Regions from separate parts of the Streptomyces sp. NPDC041713 genome, predicted to be linked through region 1. Evidence: predicted binding sites of a transcription regulator. Region 1 holds the regulator's gene; the other holds the start of a gene.
What was found. The regulator HrcA, encoded in region 1, represses chaperone genes, less so after heat shock. The targets are predictions, from matches to a motif close to TTNGCACTCNGNNNNNCNGAGTGCNAA.

Region 1 (9,857 bases):
CCGGGCCCACGACGGTGTCGACGGGACGGCCGTCGACCTCGATGACCGCGTCGCCGGGGCGGACCGCGACGCCGGGCGCGGCGAGCGGGGAGCGCGCCGCCGGGTCGGAGGTCTCCGAGGGCAGGATCCGGTCGATGCGCCACAGACCGTCCTCGCCGCGCGTCAGGTCCGCGCCGAGCAGCCCCTGGCGGTGCGCGCCGCCGTGGCCGCCCGGCACGACGTACGCGTGGGAGGTGCCGAGCTCGCCGTGCACCTCCCACAGCAGGTCGACGAGGTCGTCGTGGGTGGCGACGCGGGCCAGGACGGGGCGGTAGCGCTCCAGGACGCCGTCCCAGTCGACGCCGCCCATGTCGGGCCGCCAGAAGTTGTCCCGCATGAGGCGGCCCGTCTCCTCGTACATCTGGCGCCACTCGGCGGCCGGATCGACCAGGTGCCGGACCCGGGAGAGGTCGACGGTGATGTTCGAGTCGCTGTCGTCGTCGCCGGAGGCGCGCCGGTCGCTCGGCACGACCTTCAGCTTGCCGTCGGTCCGCAGCAGCACCCGCTTGCCGTCGCCGGTGACCGCGAAGTGGTCGGCGTCCGCGGCGAGTTCCTCGATGCGGTGCCGGCCGAGGTCGTACCGTTCGAGCGCGGTCTTCGGGTCCGGGTCGTGCGGGGTGGCGCGGGAGGCGCCGAGGACACCGCGCACCGGGTGGCGCAGCCAGAGCAGGCCGTCCTTGGCGGCGCGCAGGGTGCTGTAGCGGGCGGCCTCGACGGGGAAGGGCACGATGCGGTCGGCGAGCCCGTCGAGGTCGATGCGGGTGACGGGCGCGCCCTCGCTGTCGGGGGTCTCGGCGCCCGCGCCGTCCTGCGCCTCGAAGGGCCTGCCGTGCCGCTGCGGTCCGAAGGGCGAGGGGGTGGCCGCGGCCAGGGTCATCAGGTGCGGCCGTGAGCCGCCGACGAAGGCGAGGTCGAAGACGTGCTCGTCGTAGACCGGGTCGAAGGCGCGGGCGGAGAGGAACGCCAGGTGTTTGCCGTCGAGGGTGAACGCCGGGGCGTAGTCGCGGAAGCGCAGCGGGGTGGCCTCGGAGACCGACAGGTCGGCGGTGTTGGCGAGCTTGAGCTGGCGCAGCGGCTCCGGCCCCGGGTGCGACCAGGCGAGCCACGCGGAGTCGGGCGAGAAGACGAGCCCGGAGGCGTCGCCGTGCTCGCTGCGGTCGACCTCGCGGACCTCGCCGGTCTCCCGCTCGACGAGCAGCACCCGGCCGTCGTGCGAGGCGACGGCGGCGCGGGAGCCGTCGGGCGCCATGGCCAGCGAGAGGACCCGGCCGAGCTGTCCCGCGGCGAGCCTGCGGGGCGTGGCGCCGGGCGCGGGCCCGGTGGCCGGCGCGAACTCCAGGGCCTCGTCGCCCTCGGCGTCCGTCACCCACACGACGTGTTCCTCGCCCTGCACCCGGAAGGTGCGGGGCAGCCGGGCGCGCACGCCGGGCTCGGCGGCGAGCGCGCGGGCGGGTCCCTCGCGGTGGGTCACCCAGTGCACGGAGCCGCGCAGGGAGACGGCGCTGCCGCGTCCGGTGTGGTCGGGCACGGCGGCGCCGAACGTGCGGGCGGCGGAGATCCGGTGCGGCTGCAGGTCGGTGCGCTGTCCGCCGAGCCGGATGTCCAGCGGCCGCGGTTCGGCGTCCACCAGGTCGTCCAGGAGCCAGAGTCGGCCGGCGGACGCGTACACGACGCGGGTGCCGTCGGTGGCCGCGTGGCGCGCGTAGAACCCGTCGACGCCGCTGTGCCTGCGCAGGTCCGAGCCGTCGGGCAGCGAGGAGTAGACCGCGCCGACGCCCTCGTGGTCACTGAGGAAGGCGATGCGCTCGCCGACCCAGAGCGGGTACTCCATGTTCCCGTCGAGCTCTTCGTGGACGCGTACGAAGGGGGCGTCACCGTCGTCCCCTTCGTCACCGGGCCGCCGGATCCACAGTTTGCCCGCGGTGCCGCCCCGGTACCGCTTCCACCAGGCGGCCTCGCGCCCCATCGGCGCGGAGAGCAGCAGGACCTGCCCGTCGGGGCCGTGTGCGACGTCGCCGACGATGCCGTACGGCAGGGTGGCCGCGGGTCCGCCGTCGAGCGGGACGGCCCGCGCCCAGGTGCGGCGCAGCGAGGCCTGGCCCGCCGAACTGACCGCGAGGACCCGCCCGTCGGGGGTCCAGCCGCGCACGGCGGTCTTCCCGCTCCCCCAGTACGTCAGCCGCTCGGAACGGCCGCCATCCAGGGGCGCGACGTGCACCTCGGGGGCTCCGTCGCGGGTGGAGGTCCAGGCGACGGTCGTGCCGTCCGGGGATATCCGGGGGTGGTCCACGGGCATGTTGTCGGCGCTGACCCGCCAGGCGCGGCCGCCGTCGAGGGGGGCGACCCAGACGTCGTCCTCGGCCGTGAAGGCGGCCAACTCGCCGTGGATGTGCGGGAATCGGAGATACGCGGTGGTGTGCGCTGCCTCTGTCACACCGTCCAGCCTAGGCAGCGTCGGCCTGCCCCGACAGCGGTTTCGATCACTTGCCCGACACCGCGCCCGGTGCGGCCCACCCCCGCCACCGGCTCATTTGCCGGGCAGGCAGGTGCAGGTGGGCCGGGGCGGCGGGTCCGCGGTGACGGTCACGGTGACGGTGGTGGTGGGGGCGGGCCGGGGCTGCTCGTGGGAGGGCGGCGGGCGGTGGGTGAGGGTCGGCCGGGGCGGGGTCGGCCGGGACGGCTTGGTCCCGCCGCCCCCGCCGTTGTCACCGTCGCCCTCGGCGCAGTTGCCCAGCACGTCGACGCGGAACCACTGCTTGCCGTCGATCCAGGCCGTGAGGTCGCCGCGGACGCAGTCGCCGTCGACGAGCGAGCGCACCGTGCCCTTGAGGGTGATCTTCTTGCCGTCGTCGGTCTCGCCCTGGCAGTCGACGCGGATCGCGGTGCCGCGGGCGGACTTCCGGTTCCCCGGCGTCACCTTGCCGTCGAACCGGCCGGTGCAGCTGAGCCAGGCCACCCCGGTGTGCTGCCGCTCCAGCGCTCTGGTGGCCACCTGGTCGGTGGTGAACGCGACCGCCGAGGTGTTCATCCCGCCGTCGACCGGATCGCACGCGGTCATGCCGAGCGCGGCGGCGGTCGCGAGAGCGGCCGCGATCCCCAGCCGCCGCGCGCGGACCGGCCGTGACGGTGAGCGGTACGCCGATCGGTGTCGTATGCGCCTCAATGCCCCCATGTGCGGCAGGGTGCCACCGCGGGCGGCGGGGCGGTAGACCGGTTTGCGTCCGATGCGCCCGAGGCTTCCCGGGGCCCGGAGGCCTTCGGCGGGCCCGCTTCCTCAGGAACGCAGCAGCTGCCACTCCTGGAGCTCCACCACGTTCCCCTCGGGGTCCTTGAGATGGGCCACCCGCATGCGCTCGGTCATGGGGGCAGGGCCGTGCGCGAGGACGCCCCCGCGCTCGACGATCCGCGCGCAGTACGCGTCCAGGTCGTCGACCCGCAGCACCACCAGCGAGCGGTGCCCGGACGCCTGCTCGGCCAGTTCGCCGAGGAGTCCGGCCATCATCGAGCGGTCCTGCAGCGCGATGCCCGCGGAACCCACGGCCGGGCTGAACTTCTCGTACGGGCCCTCCTCGGCGCCCGACTGGGGCTTGAGGCCGAGGACGTGGGCGTAGAAGCGGTAACAGGCGGGGAAGTCCGTGACGAGCAGCCGGACTTGGGCGAGTTCCAACGTGGCCTCCAAGGTGGCCGTCAGCCTTCAAGGGGTGGGGTCAGGACCAGCGGCCCGTCCGCCCGAGCAGCAGCGCGGTCGCCGCCGTCCCTGCCGTCGACGTGCGCAGCACACTGCGTCCCAGACGGTACGGCTTCGCGCCCGCGTCCGCGAACGCCGCCAACTCGTCCGGCGAGACGCCCCCTTCGGGGCCGACGACCAGCACGATGTGTCCGGCGGCGGGGAGTTGGGCGGTGGCCAGCGGTTCGCTGCCCTCCTCGTGCAGGACGGCCGCGAAGTCGGCGTCCGCGAGGAGGGCGGCGACCTGCTTGGTCGAGGCGGCGTCGGCCACCTCGGGGAAGCGGACACGGCGCGACTGCTTGCCCGCCTCGCGCGCGGTGGCCCGCCACTTGGCGAGGGCCTTGAGCCCGCGGTCGCCCTTCCACTGCGTGATGCAGCGCGCGGCGGTCCACGGGACGACGGCGTCGACGCCGGTCTCCGTCATGGTCTCCACGGCCAGTTCACCCCGGTCGCCCTTGGGCAGGGCCTGCACGACGGTGATGCGCGGCGACTCCTCGGGCTCCTCCGACACGGCGTCCATGGACAGTACGAGCCGGTCCTTGCCCTCCGTGCCGATGACCTCGCACCGGGCCCACCGCCCGGCCCCGTCGGTCAGAACGACGTACTCACCGGCGCGCAGCCGCTTCACGGAGACGGCGTGCCGGCCCTCGGGCCCGTCCAGTACGTACCGTCCGTCGCCGCCCGGGGTGACGTCCTCGACGACGAAGACGGGCGCGGTCATGCCGCACCGCCCGGCGTGCCCTGAGTGCCCGGAGTGCCCGGGGTTCCAGGGATGCCGGAAGCGTCGCCCGCCGACGCGGCCCTGGCCTCGGCGAGTTCGGCGGCGAGCACCTCCACGAGCTGTCCGGCGGGCAGCTCCCTGGCGAGCCGGTGGCCCTGCCCGGCCCAGAGCGCCATGGCCTGGGCGTCCCCGGCCTTCGCCGCGGCCTTGCGCAGACCGCTGGTGAGGTGGTGGACCTGCGGGTAGGCGGCGGGGGCGTACGGGCCGTGCTCGCGCATGAAGCGGTTGACGAGGCCGCGGGCGGGCCGGCCGGAGAAGGCGCGGGTCAGCTCCGTGCGGACGAACAAGGGGTTGGTCAGGGCCTGCTTGTGCAGCGGGTTGGCGCCCGACTCGGGGGTGACCAGGAAGGCGGTGCCGAGCTGCGCGGCGTCCGCGCCGGCCGCGAGCACCGCGGCGATCTGCGCGCCGCGCATCAGGCCGCCCGCCGCGACGATGGGGATCTGCACGGTCTCGCGGACCTGGGTGATGAGGGAGAGCAGCCCGATCCCGGCGCCGTCCGTCTCGGGGTTGTCCCGGTGCGTCCCCTGGTGGCCGCCCGCCTCGATGCCCTGCACGCAGACGGCGTCGGCGCCGGCCCACTGGGCGGTCTGGGCCTCCTCGGCCGTGGTGACGGTGACGACGGTCTGGGTGCCGACCCGGGCGAAGGCGTCGAGGACGTCGCGGGTGGGGCAGCCGAAGGTGAAGGAGACCAGCGGCACGGGGTCGTCGAGCAGGATCGCGAGCTTGGCGTCGTAGCCGTCGTCGCGTCCGCTGTCGGGGTCGCCGAGCTCCGTCTCGTACCAGGTCGCCTCGCCGGCGAGCTGGCTGCGGTAGACCTCGACGGCGGCGGCGTCCGCGGTGTCGGGCTGCGGCATGAACAGGTTGACGCCGAAGGGCCGCGAGGTCAGCCCCCGCACCTGTTTGATCTCCTGGTACATCCCGTCGGCGGTCTTGTACCCGGCGGCGAGGAACCCGAGCCCACCGGCCTCGGCGACGGCGGCGGCCAGCTGCGGCCCACTGGCGCCGCCCGCCATGGGCGCCTGCACGATCGGGTGGCGGCAGAGATCGGTCGGTGCGGAGCTCATGCACGCATCGTGCCACGCGCTCTCGGTCGCACCGAATCGCGTACCCCACGCCGGGCGTGCGCCGCCTCGTCTGCCCCCTGGCCCGCGTCCGGCGGGTGTGGGCCGTACCGGGTTGCTCGCGCAGTTCCCCGCGCCCCCTGGCGGGGCGCGCAGCGGCCCGTTCAGGGGCGCGGGGAACTGCGCGCCAAGCCCCCACCACCCGCAGAGAACCGACAAAGCCCCCAGCAACGGAACGAACCGTCGCCGGGGGCCGAAGTCACCGCTCCAGGCGCTACCGCCCGTTGAACGCATCCTTGAGGCGAGAGAAAAGCCCCTGCTGCCCCGGCTGGAACTGCCCCGTGGGCCGTTCCTCCCCCCGCAGCTGCGCCAGCTCCCGCAGCACCCGCTCCTGCTCGGGATCGAGCTTGGTCGGCGTGAGGACCTCGACGTGCACGATGAGGTCACCGCGACCGCCGCCGCGCAGGTGCGTGATGCCGCGGCCGTGCAGCGGGACCGACTGGCCGGACTGCGTGCCCGGCCGGATGTCGATCTCCTCCATGCCGTCCAGCGTCTTCAGCGGCACCTTCGTGCCGAGCGCCGCCGCCGTCATCGGGATGGTCACCGTGCAGTGCAGATCGTCGCCGCGCCGCTGGAAGACCTCGTGCGGCAGCTCGTGGATCTCCACGTACAGGTCGCCCGCGGGGCCGCCGCCGGGGCCGACCTCGCCCTCGCCCGCGAGCTGGATCCGGGTGCCGTTGTCGACACCGGCCGGGATCTTCACGGTGAGCGTCCGCCGCGACCGGATGCGGCCGTCGCCGGCGCACTCGGGGCACGGGGTGGGCACGACCGTGCCGAAGCCCTGGCACTGCGGGCAGGGCCGCGAGGTCATGACCTGGCCGAGGAAGGACCGCGTGACCTGCGACACCTCACCGCGACCGCGGCACATGTCACACGTCTGGGCGGACGTCCCCGGCGCGGCACCCTCACCGCTGCAGGTCGTACAGACCACGGCCGTGTCGACCTGGATGTCCTTGGTGGTGCCGAAGGCCGCCTCGTCGAGGTCGATCTCCAGGCGGATCATGGCGTCCTGGCCGCGGCGCGTGCGCGAGCGGGGCCCGCGCTGCGACGCCGTACCGAAGAACGCGTCCATGATGTCGGAGAAGTTGCCGAAGCCACCGGCGCCGAAGCCGCCCGCGCCTCCGCCGCCGCCCGCCTGGGACAGCGGATCCCCGCCGAGGTCGTAGACCTGCTTCTTCTGCGGGTCCGACAACACCTCGTACGCGGCGTTGATCTCCTTGAAGCGCTCCTGAGTCTTCGGGTCCGGATTCACGTCCGGGTGAAGCTCACGCGCCAGCCTGCGGAAGGCCTTCTTGATTTCGTCCTGGGAAGCGTCGCGGCGCACGCCGAGTACGGCGTAGTAGTCCGTGGCCACTTACGACTCCGCCAGGATCTGTCCGACGTAACGTGCCACTGCGCGTACTGCTCCCATCGTTCCCGGATAGTCCATGCGGGTCGGTCCGACCACGCCGAGTTTGGCGACTGCCTCGCTCCCCGAACCGTAGCCGACCGAGACCACGGACGTGGAGCTGAGTCCCTCATGGGCGTTCTCGTGACCGATCCGTACGGCCATACCCGAATCCTGTACCTCACCAAGCAACTTGAGGAGCACGACCTGCTCCTCCAGTGCCTCCAGCACGGGCCGGATGGTGAGGGGAAAGTCATGTCCGAAGCGGGTGAGATTGGCGGTGCCGCCGATCATCAACCGCTCCTCTGTCTCCTCCACGAGCGTCTCGAGGAGGGTGGCGAGGACCGTCGACACGGTGCCGCGGTCCTCGGTCTCGAAGGCCTCGGGCAGATCCTGCACGAGCTGCGGCACGTCCGTGAAGCGGCGGCCCGCCACCCGGCTGTTGAGCCGCGCCCGCAGATCCGCGAGCGCGCTTTCGCCGAACGGCGCCGGGCAGTCGATCATCCGCTGCTCGACCCGGCCGGTGTCCGTGATCAGTACGAGCATCAGCCGCGCGGGAGCCAGCGAGAGCAACTCCACGTGCCGCACCGTGGACCGCGTGAGCGAGGGGTACTGCACGACGGCGACCTGCCGCGTCAACTGCGCGAGCAGCCGCACCGTGCGCCCCACCACGTCGTCGAGGTCGACGGCGCCGTCGAGGAAGTTCTGGATGGCCCGGCGCTCGGGCGCGGTCATCGGCTTCACACCGGCGAGCTTGTCGACGAACAGGCGGTAGCCCTTGTCCGTCGGGATGCGCCCGGCACTGGTGTGCGGCTGGGCGATGAACCCCTCCTCCTCCAGCGCCGCCATGTCGTTGCGGACGGTGGCCGGGGAGACCCCCAGACGGTGCCGCTCGGTGAGCGCCTTGGAGCCGACGGGCTCCTCCGTCCCGACATAGTCATGGACGATGGCGCGCAGCACTTCGAGCCTGCGTTCATTGAGCATCGCGCACACCTCCAGCTGTCTGCGTCGTCCACGGTCCGCGACGGGCTCCGGTGTCCCCCGGGCCCCCGCCTGGCACTCCCCGCGGGTGAGTGCCAGTCTTCCAAAGGGTCAGTGTACGGGCGTGGGGTACGGCCCCGGCAAGGGCGGCCCCCGGTGTCCTGCCGGAGAGGGCCGGTGCGGATAGCGTCACCGTATGGACGTGAGGCCGGCATGGGAAGCGGCGGGCTGGGAACGGCTGGCGCCGCGGGTGGGGCGGCGCCGCCTGCCCGTCTGGGACTGCACGGCGGGGCTGGTCGTCGGCGACGACGCGGCGCTCATGATCGAGGCGGGGTCGAGCCTGGCCGAGGGCGCGGCCCTGCGCACCGGTGCCCGCCGCGTCCTCGGCGGCACCCGCCGGGTGACCCATCTCGCACTCACCCACCCGCACTTCGACCACGTGCTCGGCGCGGCGGCCTTCGCGGGGGTGCGGGTGTACGGGGCGGTGGGCGTCGAGACGGTCCTCACCGAGCGGCGCGACGAGCTGCGCGCGGACGCGGTGCGGCACGGGCTCGACGCGGAGGCGGCGGCCGAGGCGGCCGACCTCCTGGTCCGCCCGCACCACCTGGTGTGCGGGGAGTGGACGCTCGACCTGGGCGGCGTCCAGGTGCTGCTCGCGAACGTCGGCCCCGGGCACACCGCCCACGACCTGGCGGTCCTGGTGCCGGGCACCGACGGCGGGCGGGAGGTGGTCTTCTGCGGGGACCTCGTCGAGGAGTCGGGCGAACCGCAGGCGGGTCCGGACGCGGCGCCGCGGCACTGGCCGGCGGCGCTGGACCGGCTCCTCGACCTCGGCGGGGAGGACGCGGTGTACGTGCCGGGGCATGGTGCCGCGGTGAATGCGGCCTTTGTCCGTGCGCAGCGCGACACGCTGGCGGGGCGCTTCGGCGTGTCGTGACCCGGACGGCCGCGACTCTTCCTATCGTCGGCAGAATGCGCCAGTACTCCGCCGATCTCACGCCCCCCTGGAAGAAGCCGAAGCCCGTACCGGAGGTGGCGGCGGACGCCGGCCTCGTGGTCGAGGAGCTGACCACGGGTTTCTGCGGGGCGGTGATCCGGTGCGAGAAGACGGCGCAGGGGCCGACGGTGACGCTGGAGGACCGCTTCGGCAAGCACCGCGTCTTTCCCATGGAGCCGCGGGGGTTCCTCCTGGAGGGCCGCCCGGTGACGCTGGTCCGCCCCGCGGCGGGTTCACCTTCCTCGCCCTCGCCCCGTCCCTCCCGTACGGCCTCCGGGTCGGTGGCCGTGCCCGGGGCGCGGGCCCGGGTCGCGCGGGCGGGGCGCATCTACGTGGAGGGGCGGCACGACGCGGAGCTGGTGGAACGGGTCTGGGGCGACGACCTGCGCATCGAGGGCGTGGTCGTGGAGTACCTGGAGGGCATCGACGACCTGCCCGCGATCGTCGCGGAGTTCGCACCGGGGCCGGACGCGCGCCTCGGCGTCCTCGTGGACCACCTGGTCCCCGGATCCAAGGAGTCCCGCATCGCGGCGGAGGTCACGAGCGCGCACGCGCTGGTGGTGGGGCACCCCTACATCGACGTCTGGGAGGCGGTGAAGCCGGCGTCGGTCGGCATCGCGGAGTGGCCCAGGGTCCCGCGGGGCCAGGACTGGAAGACCGGCGTGTGCCGGGCGCTCGGCTGGCCGGAGAACACGGGGGCGGCGTGGCAGCGGATCCTGGGCTCGGTGCGCAGCTACAAGGACCTGGAGCCGGCGCTTCTGGGCCGCGTGGAGGAACTGATCGACTTCGTGACGTTGGCGTAGGGGGTTGGGCGGGTTCTGGCG
Region 2 (9,857 bases), on a different contig from region 1:
CGTTCTCCTGGCTCCGCGACGAGCTCGTCGGCGAGGGCCTGACCGGCCCGACGCCGCCCGGGAAGATGAACCGCGCCGACGCCTTCGCGGCGTTCTCGCGCGGCGAGGTCGGCATGCTCAACGGCCACCCGACGCTGATGAAGATGGCCGCCAAGAAGGGCGTCAAGTTCGGCATGGTCCCCGCGCCGGGCCGCAACGGCAAGGCGCAGGCCACGATGGGCGTCGCCGACTGGATGATGGCGTTCAAGCAGAACGGCCACCGCAAGGAGGCCGGCAAGTTCCTCGACTACGTCTACAGCAAGAAAAACGTGCTCGACTTCTCGAACGAGTACGACATCCTGCCGGTGACCACCTCCGCGTCCCAGGCGATGGCCGCCGAGCGCGGCCACACCGCGCTCGGCAAGTTCCTCGACGAGCTCCCCACCTCGCAGCTCTACCCGGTCGGCAAGACCTCCTGGGCGCAGGTGTCGGCGGAGGTCAAGAAGAACATCGGCAGGACCGTCGAGAAGGGCGGCAACCCCGCCTCCGTCCTCACCGGCATCCAGAACCGCGCCGCGGCCGAGGAGAACGCCGAGTAGAGGCTTTACCGTGGCCGCATGAACCATCAGGAACCGGAGCTCTCCGCGCGGGACCGCGCCGTCCTCGCCCTGGAGCGGCGCCCGTGGCCGGGCCCCGGCGCGAAGGAACGCGCCATCCGCGAGGAGCTCGGCATGGTGCCGGTCCGCTACTACCAGGTCCTGAACGCCCTCCTGGACGACGCCCGCGCGCTCGCCCACGACCCGATTACGGTCAATCGGCTGCGCCGGGTGCGGGAGTCACGCCGCGAGGAGCGCTGACCCGGTTAAGGTCGGGCCCATGGGTGACCCTACGTACACGCAGCCCGCCGGGCCCGGACGCCCCGGCCTGCCCGAGCCCGTGACGCCGGCCGGGCGCGACGGCCTCGCCGCGCTCCTCGCCCGGCCCGAACGAGCCGTCGTGGCCCTGGACTTCGACGGCACGCTCGCCGCGATCGTGCCCGACCCCGAACAGGCCCGCGCCCACCCCGACGCCGTGCCCGCGCTCGCCGCGCTCGCGCCGCGGCTGCGGTCGGTCGCCGTGGTCACCGGACGCCCCGCGGGCGTCGCCGTCCGCTACGGCGGCTTCGCGGGCGCCGCGGGCCTGGAGCACCTCGTCGTCCTCGGGCACTACGGCGCCGAGCGCTGGGACGCCGTCACCGGCACCGTGCACGCCGCCGAGCCGCACCCGGGCGTCGCGGCCGTCCGCGCCGAACTGCCCGGCTTCCTCGACGCGATCAACGCATGGCGCGGCACCTGGATCGAGGAGAAGGGCCGCGCCGTCGCCGTCCACACCCGCCGCGCCTCGGACCCGCAGGCCGCCTTCGACGCGCTCCGCGCACCGCTCGCGGAGCTGGCGAACCGGCACGGCCTCATCGTCGAACCGGGCCGCATGGTCCTGGAGCTGCGGCCGCCCGGCATGGACAAGGGCGTGGCGCTCGCCGAGTACCTGCGCGAGGTGGGCGCCGAGTCCGTCCTCTACGCGGGCGACGACCTCGGCGACCTGCCCGCCTTCGGCGCCGTGGAGAAGCTCCGCTCGGAGGGGGTCGCGGGCCTGCTGGTGTGCAGCGGCAGCACGGAGGTCGCGGAACTGGCCGACCGGGCCGACCTGGTGGTGGACGGCCCGGCCGGAGTGGTGGCACTGCTGACGGCGATCACGGGGCAGCTCGACTGACGCTGGCTGCTGGCTGCTGGCTGCTGGCTGCTGACCGCCCGGCCGGTCGCGTCAGCCGGTGAGGGCGTGGAGCTGGTCCAGGAACCACTGGGCGGGGGGCAGCGCCGTGGCCGCCGCCGCGAGGCGCTTGGTGCGCTCGGCGCGCTCCTCCGCGGGCATCGACAGGCCGGCGTGCAGCGCCTCGGCGGTGGCCGACACGTCGTACGGGTTCACGGTGAGCGCGTCCTCGCCGAGCTCCTCGTGGGCGCCCGCCTCCCGCGACAGGACCAGCGCGCAGCCCTCGTCGGAGACGACCGGCACCTCCTTCGCGACGAGGTTCATGCCGTCCCGGATCGGGTTGACCAGCGCCACGTCCGCCAGCCGGTAGGCGGCGAGCGAACGCGCGAAGTCGTCGTCGACGTGCAGCAGCACCGGGGTCCAGCCGGGCGTCCCGTACGCGGAGTTGATGGACTCGGCGACCCGGGAGACCTCCGCCGTGTACTCGCGGTAGACCGTCAGGTCCTGCCGCGAGGGGTAGGCGAAGGCGACGTGCACGACGCGCTCGCGCCACTCGGGGTGGGTGTCGAGGAGCTCGCGGTAGGCGTGCAGGCCGCGCACGATGTTCTTCGACAGCTCCGTCCGGTCCACCCGGACGATCAGCTTCCGGTCCTCCCCGTCCTGCGTACCCGCCTGCTCGCGCAGCGTCCGCATCCGCTCCTCGACGTCGTCCCGGCGCGAGCGCTCCCGCAGGAAGTCCGCGTCGGCACCGAGCCCGTGCACCCCGATCCGGGTGCCCGAGGTCCCGCCGACGACCCGCACACAGCAGTCCGTGAACGCGTCCGCCCACCGCCCGGTGAGGAACCCCAGCCGGTCGGCGCCCAGCATCCCGCGCAGCACCTGCTCGGCCACGTCGTCCGGCAGCATCCGGAAGTAGTCGGCGGGCGCCCACGGCGTGTGCGAGAAGTGGCCGATCCGCACGTCGTCCCGGAGCTCGCGGAGCATCCCCGGCACCAGCGTCAGGTGGTAGTCCTGCACCAGGACCGCCGCGCCCGGCGCCGCCTCGGCCGCCAGCGCCTCGGCGAAGGCCCGGTTGTACGTCTCGTACGCCGCCCACTGCGCGCGGAACTCCGGCCCGAAGGCCGGCTCCAGCGGCGTCTGGTAGAGCATGTGGTGGACGAACCACAGCACCGAGTTGGCGATGCCGTTGTACGCGTCCGCGTGGACGTCCGCGTCGATGTCCAGCATCCGTACGCCCGGCTCGCCCACACCCCGCCGCACCGCCTCGCGGTCGCCGTCGCCGAGCGCCGCGCACACCCACAGCGCGTCCGCGTCGTCACCGATGGCGCTGAGCCCGGAGACCAGCCCGCCGCCACCGCGTTTCGCGGTCAGCTCCCCGTCCTCACCCACGGTGTACGAGACGGGGCCGCGGTTGGACGCGACGAGTACCTGCGCTGCTGCCGACGATTGCGCTGCTGCTGACGATGCGGACTCGGAGACCATGTGGCACAACGTAGCCCGTCCCGGCCCCGGGCAAACGTACGCCTTTACGCCACGCGACGGTGCGCGTACTCGGCGATGCCCGTCATCGGAGGGCGCTCCTCCGTGTCGACCGGATACGTGCGCGGCACGAACCCGTCCGCCCCCCGCTCGAACTGCGTCAGCTCCGGCCGGACGAGATGGCCGCGCGCCAGCCGCAGCTGCGCCGTCCGGTAGATCGCCGCCGCCATCCGCCCGAGCGCCTGCCCGTCCTGGTGCCGGTGCCTGCGCACCCCCACGTCCACCTGCGCCAGCGCGTCCAGACCCACCGTGTGCAGCGCGTCGACGAGCAGCCCCAGCTCCACGCCGTACCCCACGGGGAACGGCAGCCGCTCCAGGAGCGACCTGCGGGCCGCGTACTCGCCGCCCAGCGGCTGGACGAACCCCGCGAGCAGCGGCCAGTGCATGTTCAGGAGCGGGCGCGCCATCAGCTCCGTCACCCGGCCGCCCTGCCCCGCGGCCGACCCCAGCGGCCGGTCGTACATCGCCTTCACGAACGCCACGTCCGGGTCGGTGAGCAGCGGGCCCACGATGCCCGAGACGAAGTCCGCGGAGAACTCCCGCAGATCCGCGTCGACGAACGCCACGACGTCGCCGCCCGTCACCAGGAGCGAGCGCCACAGCACCTCGCCCTTGCCCGGCACCGGCGCCAGGCGCGGCAGGATCTCGTCCCGGTGCACGACCCTGGCGCCGGCCGCCGCGGCGACCTCCGCCGTACGGTCCGAGGAGCCGGAGTCGATCACCACGAGCTCGTCGACCAGCGGCACCCGCTCCATGAGTTCCCGGCGGATCTCGGCGACGATCTGGCCGACCGTGTTCTCCTCGTCGAGCGCGGGCAGCACGACGCTCACCGTGGTGCCCGACGCCCGCTTGGCGGCGGTCAGCAGCTCCGGCGGGCGGTCGGCGACAGACCAGGAACGCCTGCTCAGCCAGTGCTCGACCTCTTCCAGCACGGTCGCGGTCCTCCCATATGTGATCCATCTCGCGGTTCGGACGACTATCTCAAGGGTCCGGGGCTTCGGTTACAGTCTTGAACAACGCCGGTGACCATCGCATGTCGGGGTCATCGCCGCCTGAGATCAACAATCGAATACCGCTCATCCAGAGGGGCAGAGGGATACGGCCCGTTGAAGCCCCGGCAACCCTCCAGCCGGTCTCGTACGCGATCAAGTGATCAGCGCCGCGAGGCTCCCGGCTAGGGAAGGTGCCAAATCCGTCTCGCGGCGAGATGCGTCGCGAGGAAGATGAGGAGAAAGGGCCTCGCCTCCATGGCTGTGCAGACTGTCGCCACCGAGAACACCACCACCTCCGTAGACCTCGGCCCCGCATCGGGACTCTCCTGCCGGGAGTGCGGCACCACCTTCCCGCTCGGCCCGATCTTCGCCTGCGCCGAGTGTTTCGGCCCCCTCGAAGTCGCGTACGACCTGCCCCTCGGCGACCCGGAGTCCCTGCGCAAGCAGATCGAGGCGGGCCCCGCCAACATCTGGCGCTACGCCCCGCTGCTGCCCGTCCCCGCCGACGTGGCCGACAAGCCGAACCTGAACCCCGGCTGGACCAAGCTCGTCAAGGCCGACAACCTCGCCGCCGAACTCGGCGTCCAACAGGGCAAGTTGTTCGTCAAGGACGACTCCGGCAACCCCACGCACTCCTTCAAGGACCGCGTCGTCGCGCAGGCCCTCGAAGCGGCGCGCGCCTTCGGCTTCACCACCCTCTCCTGCTCCTCCACCGGCAACCTCGCGGGCGCCGTCGGCGCCGCCGCCGCCCGCGCCGGCTTCCGCTCCTGCGTGTTCATCCCGCACGACCTGGAGCAGGGCAAGGTCGTCATGGCCGCGGTCTACGGCGGCGAGCTCGTCGGCATCGAGGGCAACTACGACGACGTGAACCGCTTCTGCTCCGAGCTCATCGGCGACCCGCTGGGCGAGGGCTGGGGCTTCGTCAACGTCAACCTGCGGCCGTACTACGGCGAGGGCTCCAAGACCCTCGCGTACGAGATCTGCGAGCAGCTGGGGTGGGTCATCCCCGACCAGCTGGTCATCCCGATCGCCTCCGGCTCGCAGCTCACGAAGATCGACAAGGGGCTGAAGGAGCTCATCGCGCTGGGCCTCGTCGAGGACAAGCCCTACAAGATCTTCGGTGCGCAGGCGGAGGGGTGCTCCCCGGTGTCGGCGGCCTTCAAGGCCGGCCAGGACGTGGTCCGCCCGCAGAAGCCGAACACCATCGCCAAGTCGCTGGCCATCGGCAACCCGGCCGACGGGCCGTACGTGCTCGACATCGCGCGGCGTACGGGGGGTGCGGTGGAGGACGTCGACGACGAGCAGGTCGTCGAGGCGATCGAGCTGCTCGCCCGGAGTGAGGGGATCTTCGCGGAGACCGCGGGCGGGGTGACGGTGGGCGTCACGAAGAAGCTCGTCGAGGCGGGGCTCATCGATCCGTCGCTCACCACGGTGGTGTTGAACACCGGGGACGGGCTCAAGACGCTCGACGCTGTCGCCGAGAGGTCTCAGGCGACCGCCACGATCAAGCCGAACCTCGACGCGTTTCGCTCCGCGGGTCTGGCCGGCTGACCTTCTCCTTTCCCTGCGGGCCGGATGTGGCTGGTCGCGCAGTTCGCCGCGCCCCTGACGGGGCCCGTAATCCCTGAGGTGAAACCCATGAGCGTCAACGTCCGTATCCCCACCATTCTGCGTACCTACACCGGCGGCAAGGCCGAGGTCGCCGCCGAGGGGGCGAACCTCGGGGAGGTCATCGCCGACCTGGAGAAGAACCACACCGGCATCGCCGCCCGCGTCCTGGACGATCAGGGCAAGCTGCGCCGGTTCGTGAACGTGTACGTCAACGACGACGACGTCCGGTTCGAGCAGGGCCTGGAGACCGCCACCCCGGACGGTGCGGGCGTCTCGATCATTCCGGCCGTCGCCGGCGGCTGATCCTTTTCCGCAAGAACCCTGCTTAACCCGAATTGCCCTCTCCGTCGGAGAAACGGAGGGGGCAATTCTGCATGGTTGAGCGCGGTACAGTTGGGAAGTGTGCTTCGCCGTTTGTGCCGAGCGCATATACGAAGTCGACCCGGAGTCGACAAGAAGCAGCCAATGCGCGCCGCCCATTTGAGCCTCATGTGGCTTTTGCCCGGCCCGACTTGCCCTGAATTCCGGCAAATTCTCCGCATATTTCCGATCGCGCGTGCCCAGAATTCTCGTCCGATTGACCTGTTGCAGACGGCAGTTGGACAGATACATTCAGCGGCGGTCGACGCGTTCCGGCGCACACCCCCAATCAGTGGGGGGTGAGGTCTGACCCGGGTCCGCGAAGTGCGGTCCTGTGCAAGGGCCAGTAATAGGGGAGTTAGGCATGGCTCAGGGCACCGTCAAGTGGTTCAACGCGGAGAAGGGGTACGGCTTCATCGCGGTCGACGGTGGTGCGGATGTTTTCGTCCACTACAGCGCGATCCAGATGGACGGGTACCGCACCCTTGAAGAAGGTCAGCGAGTCGAATTCGAGATCTCGCAGGGCCAGAAGGGTCCGCAGGCGGACATGGTCAAGCTCGCCGTCTAGCTCGGCGCGATCGACCACCGAAGCAAGTATCACGAGGGGCCCGTATCCCGTCAGGGGTACGGGCCCCTCGTGCGCGCGGGGTACGCGCGCCGCGCGCCGGGGACTGTCCGGGATCCTCAAGAGGCGCTTGCACTCGACGGGGGCGAGTGCTAATCATTGGGCTTAGCACTCTCCGAGTGAGAGTGACAGAACTTGGATCGGGTCGGTGAGGCCCGCAGGCCGGGTGGGGCAAGGAACCACAAGGGCTGCAGGCCGTCCGTCGCGGGCGCAGGCGCGATCCGTTTGCTTGCATTTCCACCCCGTCCGGGAGGACCACTTCACATGGCCAAGATCATCGCGTTCGACGAGGAGGCACGGCGCGGCCTCGAGCGCGGCATGAACCAGCTCGCCGACGCCGTCAAGGTGACCCTGGGCCCCAAGGGTCGCAACGTCGTCCTCGAGAAGAAGTGGGGCGCCCCCACGATCACCAACGATGGTGTCTCCATCGCCAAGGAGATCGAGCTCGAGGACCCGTACGAGAAGATCGGCGCCGAGCTGGTCAAGGAGGTCGCGAAGAAGACGGACGACGTCGCCGGTGACGGCACGACGACCGCGACCGTCCTGGCCCAGGCCCTGGTGCGCGAGGGTCTGCGCAACGTGGCCGCCGGTGCCAACCCGATGGCCCTCAAGCGCGGCATCGAGAAGGCCGTCGAGGCCGTCTCCGGCGCCCTGCTCGAGCAGGCCAAGGACGTGGAGACCAAGGAGCAGATCGCTTCGACCGCCTCCATCTCCGCCGCCGACACCCAGATCGGCGAGCTCATCGCCGAGGCGATGGACAAGGTCGGCAAGGAAGGCGTCATCACCGTCGAGGAGTCGCAGACCTTCGGTCTGGAGCTCGAGCTCACCGAGGGCATGCGCTTCGACAAGGGCTACATCTCGGCGTACTTCGCCACCGACATGGAGCGTATGGAGGCGTCGCTCGACGACCCGTACATCCTGATCGTCAACTCGAAGATCTCGAACGTGAAGGACCTCCTTCCGCTCCTCGAGAAGGTCATGCAGTCCGGCAAGCCGCTGCTGATCATCGCCGAGGACGTCGAGGGCGAGGCCCTGTCGACCCTGGTCGTCAACAAGATCCGTGGCACCTTCAAGTCCGTCGCCGTCAAGGCCCCGGGCTTCGGTGACCGCCGCAAGGCCATGCTCGGCGACATCGCCATCCTCACCGGTGGCACCGTCATCTCCGAGGAGGTCGGCCTCAAGCTGGAGAACGCCGGTCTCGACCTGCTCGGCCGCGCCCGCAAGGTCGTCATCACCAAGGACGAGACGACGATCGTCGACGGCTCCGGTGAGAGCGACCAGGTCCAGGGTCGCGTCAACCAGATCCGCGCCGAGATCGAGAACAGCGACTCGGACTACGACCGCGAGAAGCTCCAGGAGCGCCTGGCGAAGCTCGCGGGCGGCGTGGCCGTCATCAAGGCCGGTGCCGCGACCGAGGTCGAGCTCAAGGAGCGCAAGCACCGCATCGAGGACGCCGTCCGCAACGCGAAGGCGGCCGTCGAAGAGGGCATCGTCGCCGGCGGTGGCGTGGCCCTGCTGCAGGCCGCCTCGGTCTTCGAGAAGCTCGACCTGCAGGGTGACGAGGCGACCGGCGCCAACGCCGTGAAGCTCGCCCTGGAGGCCCCGCTCAAGCAGATCGCCGTCAACGGTGGTCTCGAGGGTGGCGTCGTCGTCGAGAAGGTGCGCAACCTGACCGTCGGCCACGGCCTGAACGCCGCGACCGGTGAGTACGTCGACATGATCGCCGAGGGCATCCTCGACCCGGCGAAGGTGACGCGCTCTGCCCTGCAGAACGCCGCCTCCATCGCCGCGCTGTTCCTCACCACCGAGGCCGTCATCGCCGACAAGCCGGAGAAGGCGGGCGCTGCCCCGGCCGGCGGCGGCATGCCGGGCGGTGACATGGACTTCTGAGCCGCTTCGGCTCGGCAGGCCAGTCTTCACGTACCGAGGGCGGCACTCCTTCTCACGAAGGGGTGCCGCCCTCGGGCGTTGTGGGCGTTTCCGGTAGCCGTCCGCGACTACGGCAGGCGGTCCAGGATCCAGCTGCAGAGCTCCTCGGTCACCAGGGTGTGGCCCTCGTTGCGGGAGGCGCAGAGGAACTCGTCCAGTTCGCTCTCCTCCTCGGCGGCGGCCGTCACCGGCGCGTACAGCTTCTCGTGGGTGTCGATGTCGCGCAGCGCGATCGCGCTGACCGTCGGCACGAAGCAGTGTTCGCGGATGTCGGCCGCGGAGCCGAGTCCGATGATCGCCGGGATCTTCTCCAACTCGTCGGCGAGGATGCCGAAGCCCTCCAGGGTGCCGCCGGGCGCGCCGTCCGTCTCCGGCAGGCCGGAGGTGTGGATACGGGGCTTGCGCAAGGTCACCACGCGCAACTGCGCGACGAGTTGGTTCTCGCCGGCGGACTGGGTGTGCAGATGGGTGCCGGTGATGGCCAGGCCCTTGCCGTGGAAGGCCTGCTCGCCGCCGCGGATGCCGTTGCCCTCGCCGGTGCGGACGCCGTTGGCGACGCCGATCTTGCGGGGCCGCGCGGGCCAGCCGCCGACCCGTTCCAACTCGGCGAGGAACTCCACGCGTTCCTTGTCGGTCTCCGGGGTGTCGTCCCACTCGGCGATGTGCTGCGACAGCAGCTGACGGGCGGCCGGGCTGTTCATCTGGTTCGAGAACGCCGCGTTGAGGCGCCGGATGTAGTGCGCGAACGACTGCAGGGCGACGGGGATCCACGCGCCGCGGTGCGGGCTGTCGTAGGAGAAGTAGAGCGCCGTCTGGTGGTCGATGCCCTCCTGTTCCATCCTGGCGAGGGCGTACCGCGTGACGAGCCCGCCCATGCTGAACCCGCCGACCGTCAGCGGACGGTCACCCCGGCGCCGCGCGATCGCCTCCAGGATCGCGGCGCGGGCGACCTGCGCGTTGTCCAGGATGGAGGCGCTGCGCTCGTCGAAGCCGAGGAGCACGACGTCGTGGCCGCGGCGGCGCAGGGCGCTGATGAACGGGTACGGGCCGCGCTCCAGGATCTCCCAGGAGAAGTC

Region 2: a site for HrcA is predicted at 6,958-6,984, ahead of groL (chaperonin GroEL). Genes of this name have one in related genera too.

Annotation. Positions count from the first base shown of each region.
Region 1 is NZ_JBVIZY010000001.1:155,408-165,264, reverse strand. It holds gene ACZ6CV_RS00690 (S41 family peptidase) at 1-2,473, opposite strand, end outside; gene ACZ6CV_RS00685 (hypothetical protein) at 2,567-3,211, opposite strand; gene ACZ6CV_RS00680 (VOC family protein) at 3,314-3,706, opposite strand; gene ACZ6CV_RS00675 (16S rRNA (uracil(1498)-N(3))-methyltransferase) at 3,747-4,487, opposite strand; gene ACZ6CV_RS00670 (nitronate monooxygenase) at 4,484-5,611, opposite strand; gene dnaJ (molecular chaperone DnaJ) at 5,883-7,022, opposite strand; gene hrcA (heat-inducible transcriptional repressor HrcA) at 7,023-8,039, opposite strand; gene ACZ6CV_RS00655 (MBL fold metallo-hydrolase) at 8,233-8,973, shown strand; gene ACZ6CV_RS00650 (DUF3097 domain-containing protein) at 9,009-9,836, shown strand.
Region 2 is NZ_JBVIZY010000005.1:535,353-545,209, reverse strand. It holds gene ACZ6CV_RS18850 (ABC transporter substrate-binding protein) at 1-578, shown strand, start outside; gene ACZ6CV_RS18845 (DUF3263 domain-containing protein) at 597-836, shown strand; gene otsB (trehalose-phosphatase) at 856-1,728, shown strand; gene ACZ6CV_RS18835 (alpha,alpha-trehalose-phosphate synthase (UDP-forming)) at 1,780-3,207, opposite strand; gene ACZ6CV_RS18830 (glucosyl-3-phosphoglycerate synthase) at 3,252-4,196, opposite strand; SAM riboswitch class I at 4,338-4,494, shown strand; gene thrC (threonine synthase) at 4,512-5,807, shown strand; gene ACZ6CV_RS18820 (MoaD/ThiS family protein) at 5,895-6,170, shown strand; gene ACZ6CV_RS18815 (cold-shock protein) at 6,592-6,795, shown strand; gene groL (chaperonin GroEL) at 7,117-8,742, shown strand; gene ACZ6CV_RS18805 (esterase/lipase family protein) at 8,850-9,857, opposite strand, start outside.